One region of the Bradyrhizobium sp. B124 genome, then DNA from elsewhere that is predicted to be linked to it. Evidence: predicted binding sites of a transcription regulator. Region 1 holds the regulator's gene; the other holds the start of a gene.
What was found. The regulator LexA, encoded in region 1, represses DNA repair genes until DNA is damaged. The targets are predictions, from matches to a motif close to TGTTCNNNNTGTGTTCNG.

Region 1 (14,529 bases):
CTGATCGCCGGCTGGAACGGCCGCAGCCGGGGACAGCCGCCGTTCGAGATCGCCATATCGGGATCGTTCGAGCGCATCCCCGCCTCCACCGGCGCCAACCTCTACCGTATCGTGCAGGAGGCGCTCACCAACGCAGCCAAGCACGCCGGCGCCACGCGCGTCATGCTGCGGCTTGAGATGCGCGAGACGGCTTCGGCCGGCGGAGGCAGCGAGATCGTGCTCGCGATCGACGATGACGGCCGGCCGGGTGATCCACCGGTCAAGTCCGGCATGGGCCTGCTCGGCATGCGTGAGCGGGTCGCCGCGCTCGGCGGGCGGCTGAGCTTCGAGGCCGGACAGTCCAACGGCTCTTCGCTCCGTGTCAGCGTTCCCGTCGCGGCCGGCCGAGAGGCCACACCTGTGGAACGCGCGGCATGAGCAATACGGCGCGAACCATCATGCTGGTCGACGACCACGCCGTCGTCCGCGAGGGCTACCGGGCGATGCTGCAGAAACAGCCTGGGCTCTCGGTCGTCGCCGAAGCCTCCGACGGCGTCGAGGCCTACCGCCTTTACAAGGAAACCGGGCCCGACCTCGTCATCATGGACCTGTCGATGCCCGGCATCGGCGGCATCGAGGCCATCCGTCGCCTCAGGCAGTGGGACAAGCGGGCAAAGATCCTGGTGTTCACCATGCACCAGAACGCGGCGTTTGCCGTGCAGGCGATCCGCGCCGGCGCGAGCGGCTATGTCACCAAGACCAGCCCGCCGGAGACGCTGGTGCATGCCGTGATGGATGCGCTGTCGGGCAAGATCGCGATCAGCCCGGATATCGATCACGAGCTCGCGCTCAGCCACCTCGCCGGCGAGAGCGCCGCCGCCGACCTCCTGACTGCGCGGGAATTCGAGGTGCTGCGCATGCTGCTGGCGGAGAAGACCACCGACGAGATCGCCGAGGCGCTGCATCTCAGCCCGAAGACGGTCGCGAACCTCCATTCCCTGATCAAGGACAAGCTCGGCGTAGGCACGGATATCGAGTTGGTCCGCCTCGCACTCCGGCAAGGTATCCTGACGCAGATCGATCTGGGCGAACGGTGAGCCCGCATCGCCGAATGACTGAGGCCGCCCCACAGCCGTTCTCGTGTTACGGGCAGGTTGACGAAACCGGGGAGACAATCCAGAATAGCGACATGCGCAACATCTGTTCCATGTCTTTGACCACCGCGACGACCAGCCTTGGCGGGTCGTCTCCTGGTCGTATGCGGTAACAGACTGCACGACCAGACAAGGCCCCGCCGGCGACGGACGGGGCTTTTTTCATGCGCAAACTCGTCCGCGCTGCTTCCAATCAGGAGAGCAAGCTATGGACGATCTCGATCACAGAAGCCTCGGAACGCATCTCGATCTTTGGCACATCCAGGAGGATGCGCCAGGGATGGTGTTCTGGCATCCGCGTGGCAACACGCTTTATCGTGTGCTGGAGGACTACATCCGCCGGAAAATGCGCCGGTTGGGCTATGCCGAGGTTCGAACGCCCCAGCTGCTGCCCCGCGAGCTCTGGATTCAAAGCGGCCATTGGGAGAAATTCGGCGCGCACATGTTCGGTTTTGCCGACGGCGAGCGCGCAATGGCGCTCAAGCCGATGTCGTGTCCCTGCCACGTCCAGATCTTCAACAAGGGCCTGCGTTCCTGGCGCGACCTGCCGCTGCGCTACGCCGAGTTCGGCGTCTGTCACCGCGATGAACCGTCGGGCTCGCTGCACGGACTGATGCGCACGCGCGGCTTCGAACAGGACGACGCCCATGTGTTCTGCCGCGAGCAGGACGTGCCCAACGAAGTCGCCCGCTTCGTTGCGCTACTGTCTGAAGTCTATGCCGAGTTCGGCTTCCCGGCGCCCGAGGTGTCGCTCTCCACCCGGCCGGCCGCGCGCGCCGGCTCGGACGAATTATGGGATTGGGCGGAAGCGACCCTTGCCGCGGCCGCGCGCCGATGCGGCCTGTCGTACACGATCCAGCCCGGCGAAGGTGCCTTCTACGGGCCGAAGCTGGAGTTCGCGCTGCGCGACCGGCTGGGCCGATCCTGGCAATGCGGAACGGTTCAGCTCGACAGCGTTTTGCCGGGCCGTCTCAACGCGTCCTATGTCGGACCGGACGGCCATCGCGCGATCCCGGTGATGATCCACCATGCCGTATTCGGTTCAATCGGTCGCTTCATCGCGATGCTGCTTGAACATCATGCCGGCGCGCTGCCGTTCTGGCTGTCGCCCGACCAGGTCGCGGTCGCGCCGATCTCGTGATCACTCCGAATACGCGGTCAAGGTTCTTGATGCGCTCGAAGCTGAAGGCGTCAGAGGCGTCCTGTTCGCCAGCGCCGACACCCTGTCGCGACGGATCGTTGCCGCGCATGAGGCGAGTATTCCAGTCGTGGCGGTCGTCGGGCAACGCGAAGCGCAACAAGGAACCGTGAGCCTCCGCGAGCGCCCCGGGGCCGTCTCCGTTTTGCCGCTGGCTGACGCCGTTGAGGCGCTTCGAGCGCGTGCTCGTCCGGGCAAGGACGCCGAGTGAACTCGCTGCGCGTTGCCCGCTGTGCCGGGAGCTCCGCGACCCAAACAAAGGGCCCCAGCGAGGGGGTACACGCTGAGGCCAGAGCAACTTGGTCACACCATCCTAGACCTCGCCCCGGCGCTTTCCTTTGCTCCTTCGGAGTTACCGGATTCATACGGGTCGAAGACTGAACCTTATTGCTCGCTCGCGCGTATCCATAACGTCAGGATTTTGCCATTCCTCCTGGGGCTAGAACCAACGCCGCCCGTCGTATTTCAATGCGGGCGGCGTTGCGCGTTTCTGGCCCGGAACGAGAGGAGACCGAGCGCGCCCGCGCGGCTGACATGGATGAAAGTTCCCGGGCAGGAACCGGAACGGATATCAGCCGACGTGAGTTGGACAGCATGATCTTGAAGGATGGAGCATCATCGCCGTGAGCCGAAAAACCCTGCAGGCACGTTCAGAGCAGGCGCTCGTCGTCGTCATCCTCAGCACCGGCGCGCTCATCGCCTACCTCGGCCTGGCGCTTTCCAGGATATGAGAGGTCTGCCCGGCAAGCAGCAAGTCGCTGCGCATCGAAGCCCGTAAGCCCAATCACTGATTTGCCCGGCGCAAACCCCGCAGCAAAACTTCTTCGCTTTATCCGAAGTTCAATTCATTGCTCGGTCCCATGGGTGCCATCGGCATCCGGCTTTCCTTGCGCCCTCTTCAAGAGAGACGGCGGAACGAAGAGCAAGGCTCGGGCAAATGATGTCGCGAGAGTGCGAAGCTGCGTCCTCGCTCCAACTGTCATCGCCTGGCCTGAACACCTGACCGGGCGATCAAGTACGCTGCGGCTTCTCGATTCAAGCACCGGCGTCTCTGGAATACCGGGTCGCCCGGTCCGCACATCAAGCCGGGCGATGACACCGAGATGAAGTACGCAATGACAGTGCGTCATATCGCGCGAGAACCATCCTCATCGTCGTCCTGGCGAAAGCCAGGACCCATTACCCCAAGTGCCCATTGTTGCGCGACGCTGGGGTCACAGCCCTCATCAACAACACGCCTCTGTGGTTATGGGTCCCTGCTTTCGCAGGGACGACACCCCGCTGCCTTCGTCGCATGCCTGCCGCACAAATCGGGGACATTGCCGCCCGCCCGCAATTCTCGTACACGGTTTCACGCAATGACCTCGCAACTCTCTCCCGATTCCGTCGACGTGCTGCTGTTCGATATCGGCCGCGTCGTGCTCGACATCGACTTCGAGAAGGTGATGGCGCGCTGGGCGCGGCATGCCGGCTGCGCGCCGGCCGACCTCGCCACGCGATTTGTCGTCGACGACAGCTTCAAGCATCACGAGATCGGCCGGATCGACGACGCGGCGTTCTTCGAAAACCTGCGCCGGACGCTCGGCGTCAACCTCACCGATGCACAGTTCCTCGAAGGCTGGAATGCGATCTTCACCGGCGAGATGCCGGGGATTGCACCCCTGCTCGCCACCGCCGCCAGGCGGATGCCGCTCTACGCTTTCTCCAACACCAATCCGGCGCACGTTGCGCATTTCTCGGTCATCCATGCCGAGCTGCTCAGCCATTTCCGCAACGTTTTCCTGTCCTCGACGATCGGATTTCGGAAACCCGACGCCGAGGCCTACGATCATGTGGTAAAAGCCATCGGCGTGCCGGCGTCGCGGATCCTGTTCTTCGACGACCTGGCCGCCAACATCGAGGGCGCGCGGGCGCGTGGCCTTCATGCCATCCACGTGACATCGACGGATGACGTGGCGAGGGCTCTGACTGCACTTGGTATTGAACATTTGGATTGAAGGAGCTCCGAGCGTGGCCCTGATGCCGGTTGCCGATGCCCTGTCCGCCGTCCTCGCCGGCGCCGAACCGCTACCGGAGGAGATGGTCGCGCTCGATGCCGCCTACCACCGCACCCTGGCGCGCGACCTCGCCGCGCGGCGCACCCAGCCGCCGCAGCCGATGTCGGCGATGGACGGCTATGCCGTGCGCGCGGTCGACGCTGGTGATCTGAAGGCCCGGCTCAGGGTGATTGGCGAAGTCGCCGCCGGCCGGCCGTTCGAGCGCACGGTCGGCGCCGGCGAAGCGGTGCGGATCTTCACCGGCGGCGTGATCCCCCATGGCGCCGACGCCGTCATCATCCAGGAAGACACTGCCGTCGACGGCGACCACATCACGATCACCGAGCTAGCTGCCGCCGGACGGCATATCCGCCCGGCCGGCGTCGACTTCCGTGAAGGCGACGTGCTGCTCGATGCCGGCAGCCGCCTCTCCGATCGCGCGCTGTCGCTGGCGGCCGCCATGAACTATCCGGACCTCGCGGTGCACCGCCGTCCGAAGGTCGCGGTGCTGGCGACCGGCGACGAGCTGGTGATGCCGGGCTCGACGCCCGGCCCCGGCCAGATCGTCTATTCCAACGGCTATGCGCTGCGGGCGCTGGCGCGCGCCGAAGGCGCCGAGACCGTCGATCTCGGGATTGCCGCCGACACGGTGGAGGCCACCACCGCCGGCATCCGCCGGGCCCGAGAGACGGGTGCCGACATCCTGATCACGACCGGCGGCGCCTCGGTCGGCGACCACGACCTGGTCAAGCAGTCGCTGGAAGCCGAAGGCGTCGAGATGGCGTTCTGGCGGATCGCGATGCGGCCCGGCAAGCCGATGATGCATGGCCGGCTCGGCGCGATGCGGGTGATCGGCCTGCCCGGCAATCCGGTGTCCTCCTATGTCTGCGCCTTCCTGTTTCTGGTGCCGTTGATTCGGGCGCTGAGCGGCCGAAAAGCTGTTCATCATCGCCGCGAGAGCGCATTGCTCGGCCGCGACATCGCCGCCAACGACCAGCGCGAGGACTATCTGCGCGCCCGCCTCGAGGAGCGCGAGGACGGCACGCTGATCGCAACGCCTGTCATGCAGCAGGACTCGTCGCTGCTCGGGAATCTCGCTGCGGCACGGGCACTTCTCGTGCGTCCGCCGTTTGCGCCCGCCGCCGCCAAAGGCAGCGAATGCGAGATCCTGACACTGCCCAAGTGACAGCGCAGACCGCATCGCTTGTGCGCTCGCCGGATGCGTTCACCGGAAATTAAGTGGTTGCGGAACACATATCGAACATATAGTGTCCGTTCATGATTTGTTTCGAGTACTGGTGTGTACAAATGGGAGGCCGCGAGGGAGCGCTTGTGACGAGCACCGTGCTCCTGAGGTCTGGCCCCGCCTGAAAAGTCTCGGAATCGAACGACGCTACCAACCGGGGGAATACTCGAGATGCTCACGCGCAAACAGTACGAACTTCTGCGTTTCATCAATGAACGTCTGAAGGAGGCCGGCGTACCGCCCTCGTTCGACGAGATGAAGGATGCGCTCGACCTGCGCTCGAAGTCCGGAATCCACCGCCTGATCACTGCGCTGGAGGAGCGCGGCTTCATCCGCCGCCTGCCCAACCGCGCCCGCGCCATCGAAGTCATCAAGCTGCCCGAACTCTCGGCCGGCGGCGGCAACGGCCGCCGCGGCTTCACGCCGAGCGTGATCGAAGGCACCCTCGGCAAGCGCACCAGCACGCCGCCGATCGCCGAGGACGACGGCAACCGTCCGGTCGCGGTCCCCGTGATGGGCCGGATCGCCGCCGGTACGCCGATCGAGGCGCTGCAGACCCGCAGCCACACCATCAGCGTACCGCCCGACATGCTCGGCGCCGGCGAGCACTATGCGCTGGAAGTGCGCGGCGACTCGATGGTCGACGCCGGCATCCTCGACGGCGACATGGCGCTGATCCAGCGCAACGACGTCGCCAACACCGGCGACATCGTGGTGGCACTGATCGACGAGGAGGAAGCCACCCTGAAGCGCTTCCGCCGCCGCGGCGCGTCGATCGCTCTGGAGCCGGCCAACACCGCCTATGAAGTGCGCATCCTGCCGCCGAACCGGGTCCGCATCCAGGGCAAGCTGATCGGCCTCTATCGCAAATACTGAATTTCAAATACTTGCGGCGGCGGGGAACGAGCAACACATCGGATCGTTCTTTGAAAGATAGCGTAACGTGCAGCCTGCCCGACGCGCTCCGATACCTCTCGCGCAGCGTCGCGTGTTTGTGATCAGGGCGTTTCGTCGACCAGTCGTACAATCGCCCAGAAACGAGGAGACACTCGTTCGCTATCGTCCACTCTGGTAGAGGCCCTATGCCTCAAGGAGAGGCACGGGTCGCTACCTCGAACAGAGGAGCCATCCGATGTGTGACTATAGTCTGCACGCCGTGGCGTCGCGCCCCGCCATTGTTGGAGAGACGCTGATCACCACGACTTTCCGCGGCACGTCGACCCGCGGCTTTGCTTCGGAGACCGACCCCACTGTCGCGGTCTGCATGCTGCCGGGCACCGAGCTCGCTTTCGCCGAGAACGTTCGCTACGACAGCCGGTGGATCTGGACCAAGACGATGAACTTCCGCGTCGGCGTGTTCAACGAAGTCGAGCCCGACGTTCCCGATCGCCATCATGACGCGGTCGAATTCCCCGACGGCAGCCATGTGCTGGTGACCCAGCTCGTCGAGGGACAACGCGTCAGCGTGCTGCAATTGCCGGCGCTGCATCCGCCGGTCGAGCAGAAGCCGAAGGTTGTGGAGCGGCGGCCCTCTGCATTTGCGTCGCTGTTTTTGGGTTGAACGCATCGCCGCCGCGGAATGAGCTGTTCGGCGGCGGATGACCTAAGCGATTTCGAGCGACCCCGGACGCCGGGTTCCGGGGCGCAGCTGGAGAATTGCGTCGGCGCGCGCCTTGGCGCATCATCGGGCACGGAGGACGTGCGTGGTGGTCGACAAGGTCACATGGCAAAAGGCTGGACGCGTCACGGAGCCGGGCCGCTACATGTTCCGGTTCGGCTGGCTGACGGTGACGGCTGACGACCTGAAGGTCTGGGAGCGATTCCCCGAGGCTTCCTTCACCCTCGTCAAGAAGCCCGACGCTGGCCCTGACTCCGACGAATACCATCTCGGCCTGTTCGAGTTGCCGACCGGCCCCTCACCCGACAACGGCTAATCTTCGCCCTGCAAATCGGTCTCGGCCGGCGTCGCATCGACGACGGGCCGCGGCGCGCTGGCGGGTGCGCGCAACGTCGTCTCAACCTCACCGTCGCCGGGAACCGCCGGCGACCACGGCCGGTCGATCCCGCCGGGCTTGACCGCATCGATGGCATAGCCGTCCCTGATGCGCCGCAGCACCAGCGCGCCGTGGCGCCGCAACCGCTCGGCATCGATCACCGAAGCCGCGCAGCCCCGCGGTGCCGGCCGCGCGGTCACGATCAGCGCCGCACGCTCGCAATCATCGGCCAGCGCCTCCGGCCGTGTCGCCAGCGCGACGAAGGCGCCGCCGGGCCCCTGCGTCACGCAGCCGCTCGGATCGCAGGAGACACCCTCGCCGAGCGAGGAATCCGTGGCAGTCCGCGCGTCAGCATCCGCCGCCAGCCACTCCTTGACCAGAAATGCGTCCTTCGCGCTGTGCATCAGATGCAGCCGCCCGTCGCCGCCCCGCACCGCGACGTTGCGGCCGTCGGCGGAGACCAGCACGTCCGGCTGCGGCACCCACAGCGCCCAGACCGAGGCCACCACCAACAGCACCGCCCCCGACCAGCGCAGCGGCGTGCGCAAAAGCCCGAGCAGGATGAGGCCGGCGCTTGCCACGACCACCGGCCCGATTCCGAACGCCGCCATCCGGCCGACCGCGCCTGGGAGCGCTGCGACCCATTGCGTCACCAGGATCATCCAATCGATGCCGAACCCCATGATTGCCCAGAACACGCCGTCGAAGCCGAACGGCATGGCGAGCAGCCCGAGCAGGCCGGCCGGCATCACGACCGCCGACACCACCGGCATCGCCGCGAGGTTCGCCAGCAGCCCGTAGGGCGTCACGCGGTGGAAATGGAATGCGGCGTAGGGTGTGGTCGCGAGCCCCGCCACCAGCGAGGCCAGCATCAGCATCGTGAGCTCACGCCCGCCCCACAGCGCGACGCGCGCGGTCGCCGAATGATCGGGCGACGCCAGCAGGTTCGGCAGCCCGATCTGCACCAGCGCCACCAGCCCGAGCGTCGCCGCAAACGACATCTGGAAGCTCGGATGCACCAGTGCTTCGGGCGCGATCGCGAGCACGATCAGCGCCGCCACCGCCAGCGTGCGGAAGGTGATCGCGCGGCGGTCGACGATCACGGCGATCAGCACCACGGCCGTCATGAAGAACGATCGCTGGGTCGCGACCTCCGCCCCCGACAGCAGCAGGTAGAACGCCGCCGCGACGAGCGCGGCCGCCGCCGCCCATTTCTTGATCGGGTGCCCGGCCGTCAGCGCCGGAAACAGCGCAAGCAGCGCACGGATCGTGAAGAACACGACACCCGCGACCACGGCCATGTGGTAGCCGGATATCGACAGCACATGGCCGAGCCCCGAGATGAACATCGCGTCGTTGACCGGCGTCGTGATCGCATCGCGCCGGCCGGTGAGTAGTGCAGTTGCGATCGCGCGCTGATCCCCGTCCAGCGTGGTGCGGATGCGCGCGTCGATGGCATCGCGCAGCCACTGCATGAATGCGGCATAGCGCAACGCAGGGCCACCAGTTGCCGGCGGCTCCCTGGTCTTCACCGCGCCCATCACGAAACCGGATGCGCCGATACCCTGGAAATAGAGGTCGCGGCCGAAATCATAGGAGCCCGGACGCTGCGGCCCGAGCGGCGGCATCAGCCGCGCCTTCAATTCGACGAAGCTGCCGACCTCGGGCGCGGTGCCCTTCTTCACCGAGAGCCTGACGCGCTCGAGTTTTGGCACCTCGCGCTGGCTTTCCATCGACACGACGCGCAGCACGAAGCGGTCCGTCTTCTCCCTGACGTCGCGCGTCTCGACAAAGCCGGTCAGCGCCACGGAATATATCGGCCGCGCCAACACGCCATGGGCGATCCGCGCGGTCTTCCATGTCGCCGTCGCAAATCCCGCCGCGACCGCAGCCAGCATCACGACGGCGGGAAACACCCGGCGCCGCCGCAGCAGCAGTGCCAGCAAGCAGAGCGCGATGGCGACGGTCGCCGCGACCGAGAGCCGCGGCTCGTGCTCGGCCGCAAAATAGAATGCAATGCCGGAGCCGAACGCCACCGGCACCCACGGCAACAGCCGCCCGGCCCCCGTCTCCGCACGCGCCCATTGCCGCAATGTCTCGACGAGAGGACGCCAGATGCTGGCGCGCACCGGAATATAGCCGCCGGCCGGCGCAGCCGTGCGCGGCGGCCACGTCCCCGCGTAGCCACGTCTGCCGCCCGGCGTCGTGCCCTGTTCCGCCATTCCGCTCGCGATCCCTGCCGGGCGGCAGGCTAGCGGATGCCGCAGTCACCCGACTAGCGGAACGGAACCGAAACACGCAACCGAAGGCTGTGGCCTACGAGGACAATTGGACACTCGTTGGGCGACGAGCGCCCCAAAGCCGCGCGCCTAGATCAGCGGCGTCTGCGACGAGACGTGGTGGCAGGCGATCTTCCAGTCGCCGTCCTCGCGCGCGATCACCCAGGTGATCTTGACGGCGAGCGAGGGCGCATCGCCGTCAAGGAAAAAGGACGCGATAGCAGCCATGTTGACGAGATCGGCATTCACCCGTTCGGTCCTGATATCGCTGAACTGTACGCGCGGCGCGTGCCAGCGTGGCAGGCCATCAAAGTAGGCTTTGACCCCCTCGCGGCCGCGATAGAGCATCGGGTTCGAGCCGAAGAAGAACGCGTGCTGCGAGTAGAGCGCAGCAAGCGTATCCGCATCGAGCATGCCGAAACCCGCGGACCATCTGGCGATGATGGCGGAGACGATGTCTTCGGCTTCGTCAGGCATCGATCGCCTCCGTCTGTTGTCCGCGCCGGGTTGCACTAACCCTTGCCGCCGACTTCCTTGGCGAAGGTGTCGCGCAGGCCGATGGTGCGGTTGAACACCAGCCTGTCCGGCGTCGAATCCGCATCGCGCACGAAATAGCCCTGCCGCTCGAACTGCATCACGTCGGGCGAATTGCTCTCGGCGATCGCAGGCTCGACCCGCGCATCGCTCAGCACTTCGAGCGACTGCGGGTTGAGGTCGGCGGCGAAATCGGCGGCGTTCGGGCTCGGGTTGGCGAACAGCTGATTGTAGATGCGGATTTCCGCCGGCTTCGACTGCGCCGCCGGCAACCAGTGCATCGTCGCCTTCACCTTGCGGCCGTCGGGTGCGTTACCGCCCTTGGTCGCGGGATCATACGTCGCGCGCAGCTCGACGATCTCGCCAGCGGCGTTCTTCACGACGCTGGTGCACTTGATGAAGTAGGCATAGCGCAGCCGCACCTCATTGCCCGGCGAGAGGCGGAAGAACTTCTTCGGCGGGTTCTCCATGAAGTCGTCGCGCTCGATATAGAGCTCGCGGCCGAAGGCGACCTTGCGGGTGCCGGCGTCCGGATTGTCGGGATGGTTGATCGCCTCGATCTCCTCGACCTGGCCTTCCGGATAGTTCTCGATCACCACCTTGAGCGGCCGCAGCACCGCCATGCGGCGCAGCGACGTGCGGTTCAGCTCCTCGCGGATGCAGAATTCGAGCATGCCGACATCGACCACGCTGTTGGCCTTGGCGACGCCGATACGCTTGATGAACTCGCGCACCGCAGCCGGCGGCACACCGCGCCGCTTCAGGCCGGCGATGGTCGGCATCCGCGGGTCGTCCCAGCCCGAGACGTGGCCGTCGCGGACGAGCTGGGTCAGCACACGCTTGGACAGCAGCGTGTAGGTCAAATTGAGCCGCGCCATTTCGTATTGGCGCGGCTTCGATGGCACCGGCAGCTTGTCGAGCAGCCACTCATAGAGCGGACGGTGATCCTCGAACTCCAGCGTGCAGATCGAATGGGTGATGCCCTCGATGGCGTCCGACTGGCCGTGCGCGTAGTCGTAGCTCGGATAGATTGACCATTTGTCGCCGGTGCGCGGATGGTGGGCGTGCAGGATGCGGTACAGCACGGGATCGCGCAGGTTGATGTTGCCGGCGGCCATGTCGATTTTGGCGCGCAGCACCCGGACGCCGTTGGTGAACTCGCCGGCCTTCATGCGGCGGAACAGGTCGAGGTTCTCCTCGACCGACCGGTCGCGGAACGGCGAGTTCTTGCCGGGCTCGGTCAGCGTGCCGCGGGACAGCCGGATCTCCTCCTGCGACTGATCGTCGACATAGGCATGGCCCGCCTTGATCAGGCCCTCGGCCCAATCGTACAGGCGCTCGAAATAGTCCGACGCAAAGAAGAGGTTTTTGCCCCAATCGTAGCCGAGCCAATGCACGTCGGCCTGGATCGAGTCGATGTACTCCTGCTCCTCCTTGGTCGGATTGGTGTCATCGAAGCGCAAATTGCACTGGCCACCGAACTCCTGCGCAATGCCGAAATTCAGGGCGATCGACTTGGCGTGGCCGATATGCAGGTAGCCGTTCGGCTCCGGCGGAAAGCGGGTCACGATCCGGTTGTGCTTGTGGGAGGAGAGATCGGCCTGGACGATGTCGCGGATGAAGTCGCGCCCTGCCTCTGCCGTCGTGTCAATCGTCATCAAAGGGTTCCCTGGAGGAGTCAGCTCAACCTTCTGCCAAATTCGCGCCGTCCGGCCAAGCCTGGTTTGGCCGGCAAAAGGTCAGCCGGGGCTTTAGTTATGTTCGGTTCCTGATATACACCACCGCCCATTCCAGCATACGTCGCACTCGATCATGACCAATTCCGTCGTTACCCGCTTCGCCCCCTCGCCGACCGGCTTCCTCCACATCGGGGGTGCCCGCACCGCGCTGTTCAACTGGCTCTATGCCAAGAAGCTCGGCGGCAAGATGCTGCTCCGGATCGAGGACACCGACCGCGAACGCTCGACCAGGGAGGCGATCGACGCCATCCTGGACGGCCTGAAATGGCTCGAGCTCGATTGGGACGGCGACGTCATCTACCAGTTCAGCCGCGCCGCCCGCCATCGCGAGGTCGCCGAGGGCCTGCTCGCCGCCGGGCGCGCCTATTACTGCTACGCCACCCCGGAGGAGCTCACCGCGATGCGCGAGAAGGCGCGCGCCGAGGGCCGCACCCGCCTCTATGACGGCATGTGGCGTGACCGCGATCCGGCGACCGCGCCTTCCGACGTCAAGCCGACCATCCGCCTCAAGGCGCCGCAGACCGGCGAGACCGTGATCGAGGATCAGGTCCAGGGCCGCGTGGTCTGGCAGAACGAGAACCTCGACGACCTAGTCCTGCTCCGCGGCGACGGCACCCCGACCTACATGCTCGCGGTCGTAGTCGACGACCACGATATGGGCGTCACCCACATCATCCGCGGCGACGACCACCTGATCAACGCGGCGCGCCAGAAGCAGATCTACGACGCGCTGGAGTGGGAGCTGCCGAGCATGTCCCACATTCCGCTGATCCATGGGCCTGACGGCTCGAAACTGTCGAAGCGCCATGGCGCGCTCGGCGTCGATGCCTACCGCGCGCTCGGCTATCTGCCGGCCGCCTTGCGCAACTATCTCGTCCGGCTCGGCTGGAGCCATGGCGACCAGGAGATCTTCTCGACCCAGGAGATGATCGACGCGTTCGATCTCTCCGGCATCGGCCGCTCGGCGGCGCGGTTCGATTTCGCAAAGCTGGAGAACCTCAACGGCCACTATATCCGGCAGAGCGACGATCAATCCCTCGTGACCCAATTCGAGAGCGTGCTGGATTATGTTCCTGAAGGCGCCGCGCTGAAGGCCAAGCTCAATGACACCACCCGCGCGCAATTGCTGCGGGCGATGCCGAGCCTGAAGGAGCGCGCCAAGACGCTGATCGAGCTGATCGCGAGCGCCTACTTCATTTTCGCCGATCGCCCGTTGGAGCTCGATCCGAAAGCATCCGCGCTCCTCACGCCGGAAACGCGCGCGTTGATCGGCCGGCTGCGCACCGCGCTGGAAGCCGTCAACGACTGGACGGCCGAAACCACCGAGACCGCCATGCGGAATTTCGCCGAGCAGAACAATCTGAAACTCGGCGCCGTTGCCCAGCCGCTGCGGGTGGCGCTGACGGGACGTACGACATCGCCGGGCATCTTCGACGTGCTGGCCGTTCTGGGACGCCAGGAGTGCCTTGCCCGTCTCGCCGATCAGGCGGCGTGATCCTGCATGGACCCCCTCCAGGGTCCATCTTGCAGCGCACATTGCAATGAGCTACCCATCGCCGGACGCTTTCTCCACAAGCCGTTCCGCCCCGCCATGGGCCGCAAATTAGCGACTGGGCAAGGTCGGTTTTCGCAACGATTTCATCGGGGATCTCACGATGGACGCAAAATCCAGCAAGACAGCCACACTCACCATTGGCAACAAGAACTACGATTTCCCGATCCTGAGCGGCACGGTTGGGCCTGATGTCATCGACATCGGCAAGCTCTACGGCCAGGCCGGGGTGTTCACCTACGACCCCGGCTTCACCTCGACCGGCAGCTGCCAGTCTAAGATCACCTATATCGACGGCGACGCCGGTATCCTCGAATACCGCGGCTACCCGATCGAGCAGCTCGCCGAGAACGGCGACTTCCTCGAAACCTGCTACCTGCTGCTCTACGGGGAGCTTCCGACCCCGGCGCAGAAGAAGGACTTCGACCATCGCGTGATCCACCACACGATGGTGCACGAGCAGATGGCGCGTTTCTTCCAGGGCTTCCGCCGCGACGCGCATCCGATGGCGATCATGGTTGCTGCGGTCGGCGCGCTCGCCGCGTTCTACCATGACTCCACCGACATCAACGATCCGAAGCAGCGCATGATCGCCTCGATGCGGATGATCGCGAAGGTGCCGACGCTGGCGGCGATGGCCTACAAATACACCATCGGCCAGCCCTTCGTGTATCCGAAGAACTCGCTGTCCTTCGCCGAGAACTTCCTGCAGATGTGCTTTGCGGTGCCGTGCGAGGACTACAAGATCAACCCGGTGCTCGCCGACGCGCTCGACAAGATCTTCATCCTGCATGCCGACCACGAGCAGAACGCGTCGA
Region 2 (14,529 bases), 4.4 Mb from region 1:
CACGCTGCCAAAATATCGAAAACAACCCCATGCAAAGTAGCTGGCGGGTTCCGGCGCTCGACAAGGCAGCTTGACCGCCTGACGAAAGTTAAGCGCCAAAGCTCTTCGGCGAGCCGGCGACCGGCGTGCCGCCGCCGGAAGCCACCTTCATGACGGCAAGGCCGCGTTCATTGGTGCCGTCGGAGCGGAAACGGAACAGACCATCGATGCCGGCAAAGCCGGATGGATTGGTCAGCGTCTCCGGCGCAAAACGCTGCGCGCCCTGGGTGCGCGCCAGCGCCGCCATCAGCGCCACGGCGTCATAGGCAAGCGTTGCGGTGCGCACCGGCTCGCCGCCGTATTTGGCGCGATAGCGGCCGGCGAAGCTGCGGAAGCCGGACGGATCGGGCGCGGCGTAGAGGCCGCCCTGCAGGACCGGGCTCGCGAACACCCGCGGATTGTCCCACAGCCCGGTGCCGAGCAGCTGGATGTTGCGCAGATTGGCACCCGCTGCGGTGAGTGCGTCGGCGGTCGCGACCACCGAATCGCCGTCGTCGGCGAGCAGCAGCGCGTCGGCCTGGCCGAGCGCCTGGGCCACGGTCCGCGCCGGCGTCGCGCGGTCGGCGCCATATTTCTCGAAGGCAACGACGCGGCCGTTCTTGCGGCCGACCGCCTGCTTGAACGCGGCCTCGACCACGTTGCCATAGGCGTTGTCCGGCACCATCGCGGCGAACGAGCGTTTTCCGATCCCCGAGGAATAGTCGACGATCCGATTGATGTCGGACTCCGGCAGGAAACTCAGCAGATAGACGCCGCGCCCGGCGACGCTCGAATCGGTGGAGAATGCGATCACCGAGGTGCCGCGCGGCCGCGTCAGTTGCGCGGTGGCGGGCACCGAGCCTGCGAACAGCGGTCCCAGAATGATCTCGGCGCCCTCGGACAGCGCCTGCTGGGTGCCCTGCGCCGCACCTTGCGGGCTGCCGCCATCGTCCTTGATCAGGAGTTGAATGTTGGGGTTCTGAAATTCCGCCAGCGCCATTTCGGCGGCGTTCCGCATCGACTGCGCGGCGAGCCCGGCATTGCCGGAGGCCGACAGCGGCAGGATCAGCCCGATCTTGACTTGCCCGGTGCCGACCGCCTGCGGCTGTTGCGGCGGCCCGGCAGGACCGGCTTCCTGGTTGCCGCCGAACGGGCTGGAAAACTGGCTCAGGCTCTGCTGGACGCCAGAACAGGCCGTCAGCAACGGCGCGCCCACGAGCAGACCTAGCGCGGTTCGCCGGGTCGTGCCCGACGGCGGGGACATGCGGTGATGCGGGCCTGCCATCGTCTCTCTTCTCTTGACCGACCAGGATCGGCCAGGACTCCATCCAGCTCTGATGAGGCGGGTGGATTCAGGCATATTGTCGGCGAATAGTTAACTAAAACAAAAGGATTATGGCCTCGCGGCGCCGTTGCCGCGGCTCCCGTTTCCCTCAGCAACCGCCTACCGTCATCGCGGTTGCCGGATGTGGCGCAAGTGCTGCCATCCCTCTAGATTGGCATTATGCGCGCAAAAGCCAGTTCCCTCCACCATTCCGATGCCACGACAGGCACAGCGGCCAGGACCTTTTCGATCGGCGGCCAGCAGCTTGCTGCGCCAAAGGCCGCGCCCGGGCTCCATCTGGTGGCGACCCCGATCGGAAATCTCGCCGACGTCACCCTTCGCGCGCTGGAGACGCTGGCGGGCGTCGACGTCATCGCCTGCGAGGACACCAGGATTACGCGCCGGCTGACCGAACGTTACGCAATCACCGCCGAGCTGGCGCTCTATCACGAGCACAACGCGGCCCAGGCCCGGCCCAAGATCCTCGAGCGGCTGGCGCAGGGCGCCTCGATCGCGCTGGTTTCCGATGCCGGCACGCCGCTGATCTCCGATCCCGGCTTCAAGCTGGTGCGCGACGTCTGCGCCGCCGGGCATGCCGTCATCTCGGTGCCGGGGCCATCATCGGTGCTATCAGCGCTGTCGGTTGCGGCGCTGCCGACCGACCGGTTCTTCTTCGAGGGATTTTTGCCGGCGAAGGAGCACGCGCGCCGCGCGCGGCTTACCGAGCTCGCCCGGATCGATGCGACGCTCGTGATGTTCGAATCCGGCAATCGCGTGCAGGACACGCTGCGCGATCTCGCCGCGATCATGGCTGGACGCGATGCGGCGATCTGCCGCGAGCTGACCAAGCTGCATGAGGAGGTCAAGCGCGCGCCGGTCGCCGAGCTTGCGGCAGGCGCGGACGCGCTGGAGACGCGCGGCGAATTCGTGCTCGTCATCGGGCCGCCACCAGACGATGCCGGCATGATGGGCCAGGACGCACTCGACGATCTCCTGCGCGTGCAGCTCGCGCGCGGCAGCGTCAAGGATGCGGTGGCGCACGCCGTCGAGCTGTCGGGTCGGCCGCGCCGCGAGGTCTACGCCCGCGCCCTCGAGCTCGCCAAAGAAATTGCCAAGACCATCGGGGACGGCGATGGCGAAGACTGACAGCGCCTCGCCTGAACGCGTCGCGGCATTCCGCACCGGCATCTCGGCCGAAAGCCGCGCCGCGGCGCTTCTGATCGCCAAGGGCTATCGCATCCTGGCAAGGCGCTTCCGCACCCCCTATGGCGAGATCGACCTGGTGGTGCGCCGGCGCAATCTGCTCGCCTTCGTCGAGGTCAAGGCCCGTGCCAGCCTCGACGACGCCGCCTATGCGGTGACGCCGCGCCAGCAGCAGCGCATCGTCAACGCCGCCCAGGCCTGGCTGATGGCGCATCCCGAACATGCCGAATTTGATCTCAGATTCGACGCCGTGCTGATTGCGCCGAAGAGCCTGCCGCGCCATTTGTTAGCGGCATTCGACGCAAGCCCTTAAAGTTACCCTCAGACCTCGCGGGACACGCTTATGAAATTGAAGATCGCCGTCCAGATGGATCCCATCGCGCGCATCAACATCCGCGGCGATTCGACCTTCGCGCTGCTGCTCGAGGCGCAGAAGCGCGGCCACGGCATTTCCTACTACACGCCCGACAAGCTGTCGCTGCGCGGCGAGGAGCTGGTGGCGCCGGTGCAGCCTCTCACCGTACGCGACGAGGTCGGCGATCACTTCACGCTGGGCGAGCCGAAGCGGGAGGCGCTCAACGGCTTCGACGTCGTGCTGCTGCGGCAGGACCCGCCGTTCGACCTCGCCTACATCACCTCGACGCATTTCCTCGAGCGCATCCATCCGAGCACCCTGGTCGTCAACGATCCGGCCAGCGTGCGCAACGCGCCGGAAAAGCTGTTCGTGATGAATTTCCCGCAGCTGATGCCGCCGACCCTGATCTCGCGCGACCTCGACGAGATCAACGCGTTCCGCGACCAGCACGGCGCCGTCGTGATGAAACCGTTGCACGGCCATGGCGGCGCCGCGGTCTTCCGCGTGCTGCCGGAGGACATGAACTTCGGCTCGCTGTTCGACATGTTCTCGGTGACCTTCAAGGAGGCCTGGGTGATCCAGCGCTTCCTCCCCGAGGTGAAGCATGGCGACAAGCGCATCATCCTGGTCGACGGCGAATTCGCCGGCGCCGTCAACCGCGTGCCGGCAGCCGACGATCTGCGCTCCAACATGGTGCGCGGCGGTGCGGCCAAGGCGACCGAGCTCTCGGATCGCGAGCGCGAAATCTGCGCCACACTTGGACCTGCGCTGCGCGAACGCGGCCTGCTGTTCGTCGGCATCGACGTGATCGACGGCAATTTGACCGAGATCAACGTCACCTCGCCGACCGGCATCCGCGCCATCCAGCGGCTCAACGGCCCGGATGTCGCAGCGATGATCTGGGATACCATCGAGAAGAAGCGCGCCGCGAAATAATCCTCCTCCCTTGTGCGCTGCACAGGCTGGCTGAAATTTAGCCAGCGTACGGGCGCGTGTGCGTTCGCCTTATTCTACTTGCCAGCTTGCGCGGGCGAGGGCAGCATTCTCTTGCCTGCGTCAGGTCAAGCGGCGGGTCAACGCGCGGGCAACAACGCGAAAACATCATAAAAATTGTGGAGGAAGACGTTATGACGCTCAATGTCTCACGACGATCCTTGCTCGCGCTCGGTGCCGGTCTCGGCGCCAGCACACTTCTCGGCGGCACCGCGCAGGCACGCGCGCCGAAGCTCGGCACGCAGACACCCTATTGGCACCGCTTCGTTCTCGGCGATGCCGAAGTGACCGTCGTCTCCGACGGCCCGCTTCCGCTCGGCGATCCCTCCGGCACCTTCACCGGCGTGCCGAAGGAAGAAGTGAAGAAGATGCTCTCCGACAACTTCCTCTCGCCCGACAATGTCGTGCTCGAGCAGAACTCGCCGATCGTCAACATGGGCGACAAACTGATCCTGTTCGATACCGGCATGGGCACGTCGAAGGCGTTCGGTCCGACCACCGGCCGGCAGCAGAAGAGCATGAAGGAAGCCGGCATCAAGCCGGAGGACATCGACGCCGTCGTGCTGTCGCACGCGCATATCGATCATATCGGCGGCATTGTCGATGCCGACAACAAGCCGCTGTTCCCGAATGCGCAGTACTACATCGCGCAAAGCGATCTCGATTTCTGGACCGACGAAGGCAAGATGGGCAGTCCGTTGAAGGACTTTGTGGTGCACGCCCGCAAGAACCTGCTGCCGGTGCGCGATCGCATCGTGTTCTTCAAGGATGGCCAGGAATTCCTGCCCGGCGTGCAGGCGATCGCAGCGCCCGGCCACACCGTGGGCCACACCATCTTCATGGTGAGCTCGGGCGGCAAGTCCTTTGCCTTCCTCGGCGACCTCTCGCATCACGCGGTGCTGCTCTTGGAGCGGCCGCGGATGGAGTTCTCCTACGATACCGATCCGAAACAGGCGGCGAACTCACGGGTCAAGCTGCTCGAGATGCTGGCCGCCAACAAGACGCCCGTGATGTCCTATCACTTCGCCTGGCCCGGCTACGGCCACGTCGCCAAGGCCGGCGAGGGCTTCCATTACTATCCCGAGCCGATGCAGATGACGCTGTGACGGCGGGCGCATCCGGGGGCGGCGCGCGTCGCCCCCGGATGTTCTCTTAATGTTCTTGCGCTGGGCAATCCGCTCCGCTACCTTGGGTGGCGGAAGATAGGGGCAGCATGGTCCAGCGGGTTTCCACCGTCGCTTTCGAGGGGATTGAGGCCCGTGCGGTCGACGTACAGGTCCAGGTCGCGCCGGGATTGCCGGCGTTTGCGATCGTCGGCCTGCCCGACAAGGCGGTGTCGGAGGCGCGCGAGCGGGTGCGCTCGGCGCTGATCGCCTCCGGCCTCGCGCTTCCCGCCCGCCGCATCACCGTCAACCTCGCGCCGGCCGACCTGCCCAAGGAGGGCAGCCATTACGACCTGCCGATCGCGCTCGGCCTGATGGCGGCGATCGGGGCGATCCCGCCGGATGCGCTCAGCGGCTTCACCGTGCTTGGCGAACTCGGGCTCGACGGCTCGATCGCACCGGTGGCGGGCGTGCTGCCGGCGGCGATCGGCGCCAATTCGCGCGACGAGGGATTGATCTGTCCGGCCGCCTGCGGCTCGGAGGCCGCCTGGGCGAGCCCGGACATCCAGATCATCGCAGCCCAATCGCTGATCCAGATCGCCAATCACTTCAAGGGCACGCAGGTGCTGTCGCGCCCGCAGCCGAAGGTGCAAGACCAAAACGAGGCGCGCGAGGAAGCGCTGCTCGACCTGCGCGACATCAAGGGCCAGGAGAGCGCAAAGCGCGCGCTCGAGATCGCCGCCGCCGGCGGACACCATTTGCTCATGATGGGCTCACCCGGCGCCGGCAAATCGATGCTGGCGGCGCGGCTGCCTTCGATCCTGCCACCGCTGTCGCCATCCGAATTGCTCGAAGTCTCGATGATCGCGTCCGTCGCCGGCGAGATCCGCGACGGCGCATTGACCGCGCGGCGCCCGTTCCGCAGCCCGCATCATTCCGCCAGCATGGCGGCGCTGACCGGCGGCGGCATGCGCGCCAAGCCGGGCGAGATCTCGCTCGCGCATCAGGGCGTGCTGTTCCTCGACGAATTGCCGGAGTTCGATCCGCGTGTGCTGGATTCGCTGCGCCAGCCGCTCGAGAACGGCGAAGTCTCGGTGAGCCGGGCCAACCATCGCGTCACCTATCCGGCGCGCTTCATGCTGGTCGCAGCGATGAACCCGTGCCGCTGCGGCCACGCCTTTGAGCCCGGCTATTCCTGCAAGCGCGGCCGGCTCGACCGCTGCACCTCAGATTACCAGATGCGGATCTCCGGGCCGCTGATGGATCGGATCGACCTGCGGATCGAGGTGCCGGCCGTGACCGCGGCCGATCTGATCCTGCCGCCGCCGGCGGAGGGCTCGGCCGAGGTCGCCGCCCGCGTCGCGGCCGCGCGCGACATCCAGCTTGCGCGCTTCGCGGCGGCCGGCATGCCGCATGTCCGCACCAATGCGGAAGCGCCGAGCGCGCTGCTCGAGACCATCGCGCAGCCCGACGCGCATGGCCAGAAGCTGCTCCGCGAAGCGGCCGAGACCATGCACCTCACCGCGCGCGGTTATCACCGCGTGCTGCGGGTGGCGCGCACGCTCGCCGATCTCGACGGCGCCGAGACGATCGGCCGGCTGCACCTCGCCGAAGCGCTGTCCTATCGTGCATTGGCCGACGATTTGCGCCGCGCGGCGTGACTCGAACCGGAGCACTGTCCCGATTCATGCCGGAATCATCCGCGTCAACACGACGGTAACCACTCTCATTTACGCTCCGCAAACCATAAGCACCGCGATCCGCGGCAAGCTTGGGTCGAGCGAGTTGTGTCATGTTGCGTATGAAGGTTCTGGCCTCGGTGGTCCCCCTTGCCGTGGCCGCGGTATTCGCCCGCGCTGAATTCCTGCCGGGTCCTGGGCCCTGCATCGAGGTCGGCGGCGCCACGATGCAGATCGCATCGGTCCCCTGGCAGGCGCAGCTTCACGTCAGCTTCACCGACGACCCCAGCCTTGCCACCGTCCGGGTCCGGATCGCCGACAGCGCCGAGGCCGCCGACTTCACGATGATCGACGACATCGACGATGCCGAGGCCGGCGCCTGCGAAAGCAACGCCGTGCCGCAGCTGATCGGGATTTCCGGCGCGCCGACCGCAACCGGCCCGATCATCTATCTTTCCCATGACGGTCCGTTCGATTACGGCGTCTACGTGCAGTCGAAGACGTTCTCGGCGCGCGACGCCGCGGCGCTGATCGTCAGCGCCCGCGGCGGACACCGCCGTCTCGAAGCGGCATCGCTCGCGCCGCACGCGCGCTTCCGCGACCAGACAGTGGCGGAGTTAACCTCCCGCTAACCCTGTTCCGAGGGCGGCGCGAAACGGCCACCAACCTCAAGCACTTTTCAAGGTGGCCGACGCATCCTCATCGCCAGATCGGGCACTCTCAGGACCACCATTGATGGGGCGTTTCTTCCGGATCAAGTTGCGCCTTCGCCGCTTCCTGCGGCGCCATTCCTGGGTTGCGACGATCGTCCGTTCCTTCACGATCTTTTCCGTCGCATTCGGCGGCGCCTTCGGGTTCATTTCCGGCGCGCTCTCGAGCCACAGCGGCTACGATCCCAATATATTCGCGATCGGCGTCAGCTTCCTGTTCGCGCTCGCCTGTCTCTGGATCGTGACGCTCGGCATCCGGTTGCGGCTGATGCGCAGAAGGTTGCGCACCATCGTCATGCACAATGAGGCGATGGCCGATCGCAACTGGGAACTGCAGGAGGCCGAACAGCGCGCCTCCACCCTGTTCGAGGCGCAGGACGATTTGATCGTGCTGCGCGACCTCGACGGCCTCATCACCTATGCCAACGACGCTTATTGCGCGCTGGCGCAGATCCCGCGCGGCGAATTGATCGGCAGCACCGCTACCCTCAAGGTGCTCGAGCAGGGCGACACCGCGCTCGAATCCAACGGCACGCGGGTCTACGACCAGAAGATCGAGGGACCGCACGGGCCGCGCTGGATCGCCTGGCGCGAGGGCCTCGTGCGCAACGATGCCGGCGCGCCGGCGGAGATGCAGAGCGTCGGCCGCGACGTCACCGACCGCACCGAGAGCGAGCGCGCGCTGGCCGAAGCCCGCGACCAGGCCGATGCCGCCAACCGCGCCAAGTCGCGCTTCCTCGCGATGGCAAGCCACGAGATCCGCACCCCGCTGAACGGCATCATCGGCATGAGCGGACTGCTGATGGACACCCAGCTGACGCCGGAGCAGACCACCTACGTCAAGGCGGTCAAGACCTCCGGCGACGCGCTGCTCGCGCTGATCGAGGAGCTGCTCGACTATTCCAAGATCGAAGCCGGCAAGATCGATCTCGAACACCGCGCCTTCGCGCTGTCCGGCCTGATCGAGGAGATCACCGAATTGCTGGCGCCGCGCGCGGAGGCCAAGGGCATCGAGATCGCCGCCTATGTCGACGAGCGGTTGCCGATGCAGGTGACCGGCGACGCCGCGCGGCTGCGCCAGGTGCTGCTCAATCTCGCCGGCAACGCCATCAAGTTCACCGCGACCGGCGGCGTGGCGCTGATCGTCGAGCCCGGCATCTGGCCGAACGAGATCAGCTTCCTGGTTCGCGACACCGGCATCGGCATCGCACCGGAAGCGCAGCAGCGCATCTTCCGGGAATTCGAGCAGGCCGACGACCGCATCGCGCGCAGCTATGGCGGCACCGGGCTCGGCCTCTCGATCAGCGATCGCATCGTCAAGCGAATGGGCGGCCGGATCTCGCTCGCAAGCACGCCGGGCGCGGGCTCGACCTTCGAGGTCTCGATTCCGCTCGTTGCTGCCGACACCGGCGAGGCCAACGGCTTCACCGCGCCCGACCTCGCCGGGCAATCGATCATGCTGATCGCGCCGCACAGCATCGAGGCCTCGCTGATCTCGCGGCGGCTGCAACGCTGGGGCGCGCAGACCTGCATCGTGTCGGATGCCGATGTCGCCAAGGCCTTGCTGCCGGAGCGGAGCTGGCACACGGTGCTGATCGATCACACGCTCGGCACGCCGACGATCGAGACGTTCGCCAACGCTGCTCGCATCCACGCAACCCATCGGATCGTGATGGTCACGCCGGCGACGCGGCAGGACCTTTCGGCTTCCGAGACGGCCGCATTCACCGGCTATCTGGTCAAGCCGCTGCGTGCGTCGTCGCTCGCCGCGCGCCTGACCGCGTCACCCGAAATCGCCGCACCAAGCCTTGTGACGCCAAGTCTTGTTACGCCAAGCCCTGCAATCGAGACAGTCACTGAGTCCGCGCCCACTGCGCCGGCGGCCGCGCCGCTAGGGCTCACGATCCTGGTTGCAGAAGACAATGAGATCAACGCGCTCCTGATGCGCTCGCTGCTCGCCCGGCTCGGCCACAGCGTCGTCATCACCACCAATGGCGAGCAGGCGATGGAATCCTGGCTCTCGGCGACGTCGGCCGGCACGCCCTATGATCTCGTGCTGATGGACATCCAGATGCCGCGCCTCAACGGCATCGAGACCACCAAGCAGATCCGCGCCCACGAGTCCGGCGGGCTGGCCGGCCAGTCCGGACGCCGGACGCCGATCCTGGCGCTGACCGCCAACACGCTGGTGGAGGATCGCTACGCCTGCTTCGAAGCCGGCATGGATGGCTTCCTGATCAAGCCACTCGACCGCGAGAAGCTGGAAGAAGCGCTAGCAGGCCTGGCCGCTGCGCGGCATGTCGCGGCGTAGTGGCCGCAAACTCCGCGTCGTCCCGGCGAAGGCCGGGACCCATAACCACGAATGTTAATTGGTGAACGACCGTCTCTCCGCGTGCCTTTTGCAAGGGCCGGCGGCGTATGGGTCCCGGCCCCCCGTGCGCAATTGCGCACTTGGCCGGGACGACACAACTGATGTGGTCAGCTTTTAGCGGGTCAGAACTTACAGCCGGCGCAGCGCGACCGACTGCACCACGTGGTCGGCGCCCTTCTTCAGGATCAGCGTCGCGCGCGGCCGGGTCGGCAGGATGTTGTCCTCGAGATTGGCGAGGTTGGTGCGCTCCCAGATCGCGATCGCGGTTGCCGTCGCTTCCTCGTCCGACAGCAGCGCATAGCGGTGGAAGTAGGACCTTGGATCGGTGAACGCGGTGTCGCGCAGCGCCAGGAAGCGCTTGATGTACCACTGCCGCAGCGCGGACTCGTCGGCGTCGATATAGACCGAGAAATCGAAGAAGTCGGAAACGAACGGCACCGCCTTGCCGTCGCGCGGCAGCCGCCCGGTCTGCAGTACGTTGACGCCCTCGACGATCAGGATGTCGGGCTGATCGATCTCGACCCATTTGTTCGGCACGATGTCATAGGTCAGATGCGAATAGACCGGCGCACGCACGCGGCGCCGTCCCGCCTTGATGTCGCTGAGGAACGACAGCAGGGTCGGCAGGTCGTAGCTCTCAGGAAAGCCCTTCTTCTGCATGATGCCCTGCCGCTCGAGCACGGCATTCGGAAACAGGAAACCGTCGGTCGTGATCAGGTCGACCTTCGGCCGCGGTGACCAGCGCGCCAACAGCGCCTGCAGCACGCGGGCCGTGGTCGACTTGCCGACCGCGACGGAGCCGGCGACGCCGACGATATAGGGCATCTTGCGGTCGCGGATGTTGAGGAACTGGCGCTGCGAATAATACAGCCGCTGGGTCGCATCGACATAAATGGAGAGCAGTCGCGACAGCGGCAGGTAGATGTCCTCGACCTCCTGCAAATCGAGGCGGTCGTGCATCGAACGCAGGCGGTCGAACTCGCCCGGCTCGAGCGTCATCGGCGTATCGTCGCGCAAATGCGACCATTGCTGGCGCGTGAAGGTGCGGTAGGGGTTGTATTGTTGATCTGGTGCCCGGATGTCCATGAGGCCGCCCCTCTCATCAATGCGCTCGATCATGTGCGCTAGTCGCGCTTGCGCGACGCCTTCTCTTCCAGTCCCGACATCGAGGTGCGCTTCTCCAGCGCGGCCTCGACATCCTCCAGCTTCACGCCGCGTGACTTCAACAGAACCAGCAGATGAAACACCAGATCGGCACTTTCCGCGATGAGATGATCACGGTCATTCCCGACCGCGGCGATCACGGTCTCGACCGCTTCCTCGCCCAATTTCTTGGCGCAATGCTCCGCGCCCTTGTCGAGCAGCTTGCGGGTATAGGACGCCTCGCCGCCCGTTGCAGCGCGGGCGTCGATGGTGGCAGCCAGATCGTGGACCGTGAAACGCGACATCAACTCAACTCAAGCATGCGCACCGGCACCGCTTTGGTGCCATCCCTAGGTGGGGGCTTAGCATTTTTGTGACAAGGAGTCCCCAACCACTCTGTTTGAGCTTGGTCTTTTCGGAAAACCCGTCTCCACTATTCCGGACCACGCACTAAGGATCGAGGCGCATCGGCAGGCCGGCGCGCACCATGTGATCCTTGGCCTGGCGGATGGTAAATTCCCCGAAGTGGAAGATCGAGGCGGCCAGCACGCCGGTGGCATGACCCTCGCGGACGCCATCGACCAAATGATCGAGATTGCCGACGCCACCGGACGCGATGACCGGTACGGGAAGACTGTCCGCGATCGCCCGGGTCAGCGGCAGGTCAAAGCCCTGCCTCGTGCCGTCCCGGTCCATCGAGGTCAGCAGGATTTCGCCGGCGCCGAGCGCGACGACCTCCTGGGCATATTCGATGGCATCGATCCCGGTGGCATTACGCCCACCATGGGTGAAGATCTCCCAGCGCTCCGAGCCGCCGGCGCGCTTGACCCGCTTGGCGTCGATCGCGACCACGATGCATTGCTCGCCGTACTTCTCGGCCGCCTCCTTGACGAATTCGCGGCGGCTGACGGCCGCGGAATTGATCGAGACCTTGTCGGCGCCGGACCGCAGCAGGGTCTTGATGTCGTCGACGGTGCGGACGCCGCCGCCCACGGTCAGCGGCATGAAGCAGGCCTCCGCCGTCCGCCGCACCACATCCAGCATGATGCCGCGGTTCTCATGGGTGGCGGTGATGTCGAGGAAGGTGAGCTCGTCGGCGCCGGCGGCGTCATAGGCGATCGCGGCCTCGACCGGATCGCCGGCGTCGCGCAAATCGACGAAGTTGACGCCCTTGACCACGCGCCCGTCCTTGACGTCGAGACAGGGGATCACACGAACCTTGAACATGTCTCTGTCTCCTAAGCCGCGCTGCGGATCAGCTTGAGCGCGGCGGCGGGATCAAGCCGTCCGTCGTAGAGCGCGCGGCCGACGATGGCGCCGGCGAGCTTGTTGGCACGCGGCTCCAGCAACGCCTTGACGTCGTCGATCGAGGCAAAGCCGCCGGAGGCGATCACCGGAATCGAGATGCGGTCGGCGAGGGCGATCGTGGCGTCGAGGTTGAGGCCCTTGAGCAGGCCGTCGCGGGCGATGTCGGTGAAGATGATCGCGGCGACGCCGGCGTCCTCGAAGCGCTGCGCGATCTCGAGCGCGGTCACATGCGAGGTCTCGGCCCAGCCCTCGACCGCGACCTTGCCGTCGCGCGCATCGAGGCCCACGGCGACGCGGCCGGGGAATTTCTTGGCGGCGCCCTTCACCAGATCCGGATCGCGCACCGCCGCTGTGCCGATGATGACGCGGGTGATGCCCTTGTCGAGCCAGGCCTCGATGGTCTTGAGGTCGCGGATGCCGCCGCCGAGCTGCACCGGCATGGTGACGGCCTTCAGCATCGCCTCCACCGCATGCGCATTCATCGGCTTGCCGGCGAAGGCACCGTCGAGATCGACGACGTGGAGATATTCGAAGCCCTGCGCGGCGAAGCTCTTAGCCTGCGCCGCCGGATCGAGATTGAACACAGTGGCGCGCGCCATGTCGCCCTGCTCCAGGCGCACGCACTGGCCGTTCTTCAGATCAACCGCTGGAAAGAGAATCACGGCTTCCACTTCAAGAAGTTGGAGATCAGAGCGAGGCCGAAGCGCTGGCTCTTCTCGGGGTGAAACTGGGTGCCGATCGCGGTGTCCTTGCCGACGATCGCGGTCACCGGCCCGCCGTAGTCGGCGCGCGCCAGCACGTCCGCCTCGTTGGCGGCGGCGAGGTGATAGGAGTGCACGAAATAGGCGTGGCGTCCCTTCGGCCCGAGCGGCAGCCGCTCCAGCACCGGGTGCTCGCGCACCATGTCGAGCGTATTCCAGCCCATGTGCGGGACCTTCAGGCTCTCGTCGCGCGGCTCGATCTTCACGACGTCGCCGCCGATCCAGTTGAAGCCTTCGGTGATGACGTGCTCCTTGCCGCGCGTCGCCATCAGCTGCATGCCGACGCAGATGCCGAAGAACGGCCGCGCCTTGACCCGCACCGCCTCGGTGAGCGCTTCCAGCATGCCGTCGACCGCATCGACGCCGCGGCGGCAATCGGCGAACGCGCCGACGCCGGGCAGCACGATCCGATCGGCGCGATACACCGCATCGGGATCGCGCGTTACCTTGATGGCTTGCGGGTCCTGCATGCTGCGCGCGGCGCGCTCGAAGGCCTTTGCCGCCGAATGCAGATTGCCGGAGCCGTAATCGATGATTGCAACGGTCATCGCGATCCTCCTGGCTCTGGAAACAATCCGATGATGCCGCCCTGCGGCATCGGCGGGGGTTTCGAGAATGATTGACCGGGAACGTCCCGGGTCGGCGGCGGTCCGCCGCGATCGACAGACCGCTGGTCGTTGAAGCCGCCGCGATGCCGCGCGGTCCAGCGCTCAAAGAAGCGGCGCTCGGCAGCCTCCACGTTGTCGGCCACGACGATGTCGAGCTGGCGCCATTTGCGCCGCGACAGCGTCCAGCGTTGCAATGTCGCAGCCTCCAGCCCGATCAGCACCATCAACACCAGGTCGACGAGCAAGATCGCGCCGCGGCCGATCCCGAGCTTGGCCAGCGCAAAATCGATCGCGAAGGTCAGCACCAGCCAGCCGATCAGCGCCAGCCAGAGCCGATGCCAGACCAGCCAGATCACACCGGCGACCGCGGCCCAGAAATGGAAGCCGTCGCGCACGAAGACGAACTTGTCGGCCGCCGCGAGATCGGCGCCGTTGGCCACGGGGGCATGCACTGTATAGACCGGCATCGAACGCTCCGCCGAGGATGGACTTTTACTTACCGCATGATCTCCGGGAAAACCGGTGCCACCGTTTCCGGATCATGCTCCCGGGGTCAGCCGCCGAGCTGACCCTTCGTCGAGGGCACTTCGCCCTGGGCACGCGGATCGATCGCAACTGCGGTCCGGAGTGCCCTCGCCAAACCCTTGAAACAGGATTCGGAGATATGATGGCTGTTCTCGCCATATAGGGTCTCGACGTGGAGAGTCACGCCGGCGTTCATCGCGAAGGCGTTGAACCACTCGCGCACCAGCTCGGTATCGAACTCGCCGATCTTGTCGCGCGGGAACTCGACCTTGAACACCAGCACCGGGCGGCCGGAAATGTCGATCACGACGCGCGACAGCGTCTCGTCCATCGGCATATGGATCGAGGCGTAGCGGGTGATGCCGGCCATGTTGCCGAGCGCCTGCTTCACGGCCTGCCCGAGCGCGATTCCGACGTCTTCGGTGGTG

Region 2: AAFG13_RS26780 (YifB family Mg chelatase-like AAA ATPase) is a predicted target of LexA. The motif match lies at 5,039-5,056, and genes of this name have one in related genera.

The regions. Positions count from the first base shown of each region.
Region 1 is NZ_CP152413.1:1,220,531-1,235,059, forward strand. Features, by position in the region: gene AAFG13_RS05610 (histidine kinase) at 1-417, shown strand, start outside; gene AAFG13_RS05615 (response regulator transcription factor) at 414-1,076, shown strand; gene thrS (threonine--tRNA ligase) at 1,342-2,274, shown strand; gene AAFG13_RS05625 (His/Gly/Thr/Pro-type tRNA ligase C-terminal domain-containing protein) at 2,213-2,542, shown strand; gene AAFG13_RS05630 (HAD family phosphatase) at 3,690-4,328, shown strand; gene glp (gephyrin-like molybdotransferase Glp) at 4,342-5,553, shown strand; gene lexA (transcriptional repressor LexA) at 5,785-6,489, shown strand; gene AAFG13_RS05645 (hypothetical protein) at 6,746-7,174, shown strand; gene AAFG13_RS05650 (hypothetical protein) at 7,320-7,547, shown strand; gene AAFG13_RS05655 (ComEC/Rec2 family competence protein) at 7,544-9,829, opposite strand; gene AAFG13_RS05660 (nuclear transport factor 2 family protein) at 9,977-10,363, opposite strand; gene AAFG13_RS05665 (glutamine--tRNA ligase/YqeY domain fusion protein) at 10,399-12,078, opposite strand; gene gltX (glutamate--tRNA ligase) at 12,233-13,654, shown strand; gene gltA (citrate synthase) at 13,815-14,529, shown strand, end outside.
Region 2 is NZ_CP152413.1:5,613,486-5,628,014, reverse strand. Features, by position in the region: gene AAFG13_RS26805 (penicillin-binding protein activator) at 89-1,303, opposite strand; gene rsmI (16S rRNA (cytidine(1402)-2'-O)-methyltransferase) at 1,523-2,488, shown strand; gene AAFG13_RS26795 (YraN family protein) at 2,475-2,858, shown strand; gene gshB (glutathione synthase) at 2,889-3,836, shown strand; gene AAFG13_RS26785 (MBL fold metallo-hydrolase) at 4,028-4,999, shown strand; gene AAFG13_RS26780 (YifB family Mg chelatase-like AAA ATPase) at 5,107-6,657, shown strand; gene AAFG13_RS26775 (hypothetical protein) at 6,789-7,307, shown strand; gene AAFG13_RS26770 (response regulator) at 7,411-9,696, shown strand; gene coaA (type I pantothenate kinase) at 9,886-10,842, opposite strand; gene AAFG13_RS26760 (phosphoribosyl-ATP diphosphatase) at 10,881-11,204, opposite strand; gene hisF (imidazole glycerol phosphate synthase subunit HisF) at 11,350-12,126, opposite strand; gene hisA (1-(5-phosphoribosyl)-5-[(5-phosphoribosylamino)methylideneamino]imidazole-4-carboxamide isomerase) at 12,138-12,869, opposite strand; gene hisH (imidazole glycerol phosphate synthase subunit HisH) at 12,866-13,516, opposite strand; gene AAFG13_RS26740 (DUF2628 domain-containing protein) at 13,513-14,043, opposite strand; gene hisB (imidazoleglycerol-phosphate dehydratase HisB) at 14,130-14,529, opposite strand, start outside.